2 regions of the Pseudalkalibacillus berkeleyi genome follow, and region 1 is predicted to be linked to the other one. Evidence: riboswitches for the same ligand, from Rfam matches in the RefSeq annotation. Region 1 holds a riboswitch; the other holds the start of a gene.
What was found. A riboswitch is a leader RNA that binds a small molecule or an ion and turns the genes downstream of it on or off. The one in region 1 is predicted to bind glycine.
Positions count from the first base shown of each region.

Region 2: another riboswitch for glycine. It lies ahead of gcvT (glycine cleavage system aminomethyltransferase GcvT); the one in region 1 lies ahead of L2716_RS03085 (serine dehydratase beta chain).

Region 1 covers NZ_JAKIJS010000001.1:568,530-572,127, reverse strand. Annotated here, with positions in the region: gene L2716_RS03100 (nucleoside deaminase) at 1-289, opposite strand, end outside; gene L2716_RS03095 (iron-sulfur cluster biosynthesis family protein) at 470-775, opposite strand; gene sdaAA (L-serine ammonia-lyase, iron-sulfur-dependent, subunit alpha) at 711-1,685, opposite strand; gene L2716_RS03085 (serine dehydratase beta chain) at 1,703-2,200, opposite strand; glycine riboswitch at 2,356-2,458, opposite strand; gene L2716_RS03080 (hypothetical protein) at 2,556-3,146, opposite strand; gene L2716_RS03075 (NADH:flavin oxidoreductase) at 3,404-3,598, opposite strand, start outside.
Region 2 covers NZ_JAKIJS010000001.1:1,701,361-1,704,958, reverse strand. Annotated here, with positions in the region: gene L2716_RS09080 (DEAD/DEAH box helicase) at 1-1,100, opposite strand, end outside; glycine riboswitch at 1,351-1,439, shown strand; gene gcvT (glycine cleavage system aminomethyltransferase GcvT) at 1,634-2,728, shown strand; gene gcvPA (aminomethyl-transferring glycine dehydrogenase subunit GcvPA) at 2,748-3,598, shown strand, end outside.

The sequences.
Region 1 (3,598 bases):
GATAGATTGCTCCTGAACACATCACACATGGTTCTACTGTTGTATAAAGCGTATAGTCTCGAGCTTTACCTTTCTTAATAAGGGGTTCTCCACATTTCCGAATCACGTCTATTTCAGCATGAGCTGTCGCATCTAAATCACTATATACTCGATTTCTACCTTTTTGTATTAATTTCCCATTCGGACCAACAATCACTGCACCGATTGGAATACCACCTTGCCGCTCCGATTTTTCACCTTCCTCAAGTGCCAGTTGTAGAAAATATCGATCCTCTACTTTATTATCCATTGCTCTTCTCACTCCCACGTTTAATTAAGTAATTATTTGTAGCATATTTCACAAAAATAACAAAAGGATATTTACAATAGACATTAAAGATACCTAAGAATAAAACAAAAATAAGCCTAAGTAGAGGCAATCATTCTACTTAGGCTTATTTTACTATATGAACATTTGAGACACTACTACTTACGCTAAGTGGCATTCAAGGCCCATTGGACCCCATTCGGATTCGAAGAGAAATCCTGTTTCTTTATCATAATCCAAGGTTAATTCATCATCTAAGTTTCTCTTTGTGAAGAGATCCACGTGAAAGTTCATTCCGTCAGCATGCAACACTATATCGCCTTTCCGGGTATCATCTTCAATTAATTTGAACTTCATCATCGTGCCGCATCCACCTTGCATTTCTGCATCAATGCGAAGGATTTTATTTTCTTCCAGCTTCAATTGGTTCAACTGATGAATCGCTTTGTCCGTGATTGTTAGATGCATGATCCTTTCCTCCTCCAAGCTGATTCACAAGACCCGTTTTTGAGAACAAACGCTCTTTGACCTTCTGACCTGTCGGCGTAATCGCTAGTCCTCCAAGTGCGGTCTCTTTTAGAGCGCGTGGCATATTCTTACCAATATCATACATCGTATCAATCACTTCGTCACATGGTATGCGACTTTCAATTCCAGCTAGACCCATGTCTGCAGATGAAAATGCAATTGAAGTACCTATAACGTTTCGTTTAATACATGGTACTTCTACTAGTCCAGCGACTGGATCACAAACGAGCCCGAGAAGGGATTTCATCGCCATCGCTGTTGCATGGACCGCTTCTCTTGGAGACCCGCCTTTTAACTCAACAATGGTGCCAGCAGCCATTGCAGTTGCTGAGCCGACTTCAGCTTGGCATCCACCAGCAGCTCCTGAAATGAATGAACGATTGGCGATAATATAGCCAAGCATACTAGCTGTAAACAATCCCATCACAAGATCGTCGTTTTCTAAATTTGTATTTTTCTTAAGTGAAAATAATACACCTGGTAAAATTCCTGCAGCTCCAGCTGTTGGCGTTGCAACAATGACACCCATTCTTGCATTACCTTCTGAAGTTGCCATTGAACAAGCCATCGCATCACTAATAATTGAACCAGATAATACATCTCCTGCTTCAATATAAGCTTTCATTTTTACAGCGTCTCCACCAGAAATTCCACTTGGTGCAGTGGAAGAATCCGTTAGTCCTTGATCCACTGCATTTTGCATTTTCAGTAAACGCTCTTTCATCATCTCGAAAATTTGCTCTTTCGTCCGTCCTGACTTCTCTTGTTCCTGATCAATCATCGCTTCAGCAATTGTTTTGTTTTCACGCTCACAATATTCGAGTAAATCTACGGTAGATTGAATATCCATACTGCTCACCTCCACAATTATTGACCAACAAGCTCAGACGCAGATTGAATAATCCGGTCCAAGTCATCATGCGTACTTAATGTAAAATCAACCTTTTCATCATTTATGCGAAAGATTTTCGATAAACCGCCACCTACTGATGCGCCTCCAATGACAACTTTCTTTGTTCCCAATTTCGCATGAAGGATCGCTACATTCGGGTGTTCGTACTCAAGACAATTTTCTTCGAAAGTAAATGTATAGGTGAGATTCGCCTCTTCAGCTAAATCATACGCAAGTTTTATTCGCTCATCTTCGGTATCGTAGCCTAATAATCCACCAAGTAAAGCTTTATCTGTCCCATGTCCTTGATACGTTTCTGCAAACGAATCAAAGAGTTGAATTTCAACTTGTTCTGGGCTTCCACCTAACAATTCAAATGCTGCTCTTCCGATCCATACGGCTCCTGCTGTATGTGAACTAGATGGTCCAACCATGATCGGTCCAATAATATCAAAACAACTGTTATATCCCATAATTTAAACGCCTCCTATTCAAATAGAGAACGGTATTCACATCAAAATAAATCCACACAAAAAGGACAAAGAAGGTGTTGTTCACCCGCTCTGTCCTTGTAACCTGAGAGTTTTCATTGGTACCCCTTTGGTGGCTCTCGCTCTCTCCAGAGATGCGTCAGATCGTAGTTCATTTACCTGAGAGATTTGCTCCATGGTTTTTTGGAACTTGCTCCTTCGGTGTCGGTTTTTTACTTCCGACTCTCCCACGACCTTCATTCGCGTATACTATTCTATTACCATTATGTCGGAATATAGGTCGTTTTGTCAAAAGGTTTCTACACTTACAGAAACCGCTTACAGTATTGAAACAGCGCTAATCGTCTTTCGATTGCTCAATGACTTGATTCGCTAGATCAATTAAAGTGTCTTTATGCTGGGAAACACTGAATGGTGATTCTTCATTTTTATAGTGCACAGCATAATGTACGCTGTTCAACGTCCAATAAATCATGCTACTTTTCATGGACGTGTTCGATTTAAATTCACCTTCCACAGCTTCAGAAATTTGAATGTCTTCCGTAATGCCATAGTCATTTTTCAATTGCTTTTGATCGTCAGCAATGAGAATGACCCAACCTTTTTCTTTTTGTTGAACGGGTACCGTCATTAATTCAATATGAATTTCTTGTCCATCTTTTGCATTCAGGTCTTCAATATTTTTCACTTTAAAAGGTTCAGCTTCAAAGGGTAAGGTTTTTGGTAGCGCAAGATCGAATGGAAGTGCTTCTATGGCTGCTTTCGTAGAAGTTGCCTCGTATCTTGTCAGCAAAGTTTCGTTATCCTCTGCCTTCACTTCCTTCAAACTAGTCACATCTAACGTATTAGGTAGCTTATTTTCTGGAACTAGGAACATCACAAGTCCAACGATACTCATTATGACAACTGCATGTGTCCACTTTCCCATCAAATCCTCCTAACATGATTACCTATAAATGGTATTTTATAATCCATTCTCGTTCATTTGGTCGGATTCCTTTGAATACATCCATAATAAGTACAATCTTACTAAAAACTCTTGAAAGTTACGCTGGCGCGAATAATGAAATCGCTCAAAACCTCATTTGAGGGTCAGCATGGACCTCTTCATAAAAAGAACATGTCCTGTGGCATTTCCACAGGACATGTCAAATGTTATTTTTCAGTTTTAAAGGGTTGATTATTTTAATTTTGTATTACTTCTGCTTTTAACTCATGTTCTTTAATTTCTGCTCGTGGCATTAGAATGGCTTTTGCGTTGAATTCGTTTAGCTCAATCCCTTTTTCCACGCGATTTGGTAAGTCAGGATTCGCCAATGCTCCGGTTCCAACACTAACAAAGTCTGCTTCTCCGTTTACAATTAACGCTTCAGCTTTTTG
Region 2 (3,598 bases), 1.1 Mb from region 1:
ATGATTTCTAGTGCTTTTTCAGCTTTCGAATTTCGATCGACATTTTCAATTTCCTGCATGAGTGAATATGCTGCATTTCTAGCTTCTTCAGATATACCCTCTTTTTCAGACATACCCTTGAGTGTTAAGAATACAGCTTCGCGACTGCTACACACTTCTCTTTGAAGAGTTATCGTCGAAAATGCGTGTTGCTGAGAAATGGTAGGGTTCTTTCGTGTATTTGTAATAGATTCATACAATTTACGTTCAGACGGAGAAAGCGTAATCGGTACCGTATTTACGATTCGCTTCGGCCACTTAAGTCCAGTATCTTCGCGGCGGTTTCGCACCATGACCTTGTTAATGAGCTGTTTCAGCACTTCTTCGTTTTGGACGTTATATTTACCCGAGCGATACGATTCATCAAAGTTTTCTTCATTTCCAAGATGTCCTGGTTTCAAAAGTGAAACAAGATTAAATACCTCTTCAACTCGATTTTGAATAGGCGTTGCGGTCAACAATAAACAATACTTCTTCTTCAAATGTTGGACAAATTCATAGTTTTTCGTTTTCTTGTTTTTTAATTTATGTGCCTCATCGATGACAATTAAATCATAGTCTTGATTTAAGACTATATCACGATGAGGGTTACGTTTGGCAGTATCGATAGAAGAGACGACAACATCACACTGTTCCCAAACATACGACTTCTTTTGTGGAATCGCTGGAATTAAAAATTTTGTATTTAATTCATGGGTCCACTGAAGGACAAGTGAGGCAGGTACTAGAATAAGAATCTTCTTTGCCAGTCCTCTAATCATATATTCCTTCATGATGAGACCGGCTTCAATTGTTTTCCCAAGTCCTACTTCGTCTGCTAGAATCCCTTTTCCGTTCATATCTTCAATGACTTTTCGTGCAACCTCTAATTGATGGGGGAGGATTTGCACATGAGGGATGTGCCTAGGTGCTTGTAAACCAAGAAATTCTGGGATGATGATGCTTTTCTCAGCTTCTAATGCAAGCTTATACAATTCCCAATTAGACCACGGACCATCCTCGTCTAACCGTTTCAAGAAATCATTTGTCCAGTTTTGATCATGATGGATCGTATACGTCATATCGAAAACCCTTTCTAGAGAAAAATAGTATGAATGACGAACAATTGAAATAAGAGATTGGGCATTGTTCGTTAAATGTGATGAATATAACGCTTTCATTGAAAAGATAATTGTCAATTTACGTCGTTCGATGATAATATAGAACTAGTTTCATACTTAGTATGAACAAGCAAACATAGAAATATAATAGTTGCGATTGATTTGATCTTAGAAGACACGCTTAATAGTTCTTTTAATTACATAGAGGCGAGTGATAACAAGGGGAGAGTCTACTTCGATAGTAGCGCCGAAGGAGCAAGTGTATACGAATCTCTCAGGCAAATGGACTCTTGTTAGACGCAGCTCTGGAGAGTGTCCATTTAATGGGCCACCAACGGGGACATTCGTAGTATATTGATTTACTACGATAAACTTTCAGGTACAAGGACAGAGAAGACATTTATAGTCTTCTTTGTCCTTTATTTTTTTATTTGTTTATAAAGACAAATCTAGCAGCTGATTGACGAATTTTTTTAATAGAAGGAGAGATGCTCATGTCAACTTTACAACGAACACCATTATTTGAAGTGTACAAAGAATATGGAGCGAAGGTAATTGATTTCGGTGGCTGGGAGCTTCCAGTCCAGTTCTCAAGTATTAAAGAAGAGCATGAAGCAGTACGTACGAAAGCAGGTTTATTTGACGTATCACATATGGGAGAAATTACGGTCAAAGGCCCAGATGCAGAAAGTTACCTTCAGTATGTCATGACAAATGACGTTTCCAAGTTGAAGGATGGCGGCGCACAATACACAGCGATGTGTTATGAAACGGGTGGTACAGTAGATGATCTACTCGTTTATAAGCGCGGAGATGAGGATTATCTACTCGTTGTCAATGCAGCTAACATTGAGAAAGACTTCGAGTGGCTCCTGAAAAATGAAAAAGGAAATGTAGAAATTAAGAACATTTCTGAAGATATTGCTCAATTAGCATTGCAAGGTCCAGTTGCAGAATCCGTACTTCAGAAACTGACAGACTACGATCTCAGTGGAATTGGTTTCTTCAAATTTGCTGAAGATGTAGAAATTGCAGGCACGAAAGCGCTTGTTTCTCGTACAGGATATACAGGTGAAGACGGTTTTGAAATTTATATTGAAAGTAAAGATGCACCAACGCTTTGGAAGAAGATTTTGGAAGCTGGTCAAGAAGATGGAGTATTACCAATTGGGTTGGGTGCAAGAGATACACTGCGCTTTGAAGCTCGTCTTGCTCTATACGGACAAGAGCTCACTGCAGACATTTCACCATTAGAAGCTGGAATCGGATTCGCAGTTAAATTGAAGAAGGAATCTGACTTCATAGGTAAAGAAGCTTTAGTGAAGCAAAAGGAAGAAGGTCTAAAGCGCAAGCTCGTCGGAATCGAAATGATTGACAAGGGGATTCCAAGAACGCATTACGAGGTTTTCAAAAATGATGAGAAGATTGGTGAGGTTACGACTGGAACGCAATCCCCAACATTAGGGAGAAACTTAGGTCTTGCCATCATCGATACCCAATACACAGAATTAGGTACAGAAGTAGAAGTACAAGTTCGTAAAAGACGCTTAAAAGCAGAAGTCGTGAAAACGCCTTTCTATAAACGCTAATTATAAGGAGGAATGTAGAGTGCAATTTCGTTACTTACCAATGACAGAGCAAGATGAAAAGGATATGTTGGCCGAGATCGGCATTGACAGCATAGACGAATTATTTGAGGATATCCCTGAAAATGTACGTTTTAAAGGGGACTTGAATATTACCGAAGCCATCCCTGAGCCAGATCTTATGAAGAAGATGACGAAGCTCGCTGCACAAAATGTGAATACGAAGGATTACGCATCGTTTTTAGGTGCAGGTGTATATGATCACTATATACCTTCGATCGTAAATCACGTTATCTCTCGTTCAGAGTTTTATACTGCTTATACGCCTTATCAGCCTGAAATTTCTCAAGGGGAGCTTCAAGCGATCTTTGAATTCCAGACAATGATCTGTGAACTGACAGGAATGGAAGTAGCGAACTCCTCTATGTACGATGGCCAAACAGCCCTCGGCGAAGCCGCTTTCTTAAGTGGTGCTCATACGAAAAAGAAAAAGGTTGTCGTTTCAAAGAGTGTTCATCCTGAAGCGTTAAGTGTACTTCATACGTATGCGAAGGGTCCGAACCTTGAAGTCGTTGAAATTGACACTTCTAATGGAACAACCGATTTAAATGCATTACGAGAAGCGGTTGATGGCGACACAGCTTGTGTTATCGTTCAATATCCTAACTTTTATGGTCAAATAGAGCCATTGAAAGAGATTGAAGAGATTGTTCATCAAGAAAAAGCGATGTTCGTTGTATCCAGTAACCCACTTTCGTTAGGTGCACTTAAGCCACCTGGACAGTTCGGTGCAGATATCGTCATTGGTGATGCACAACCATTCGGTATTCCAGCTGCATTTGGTGGTCCACATTGTGGATATTTTGCAACGAC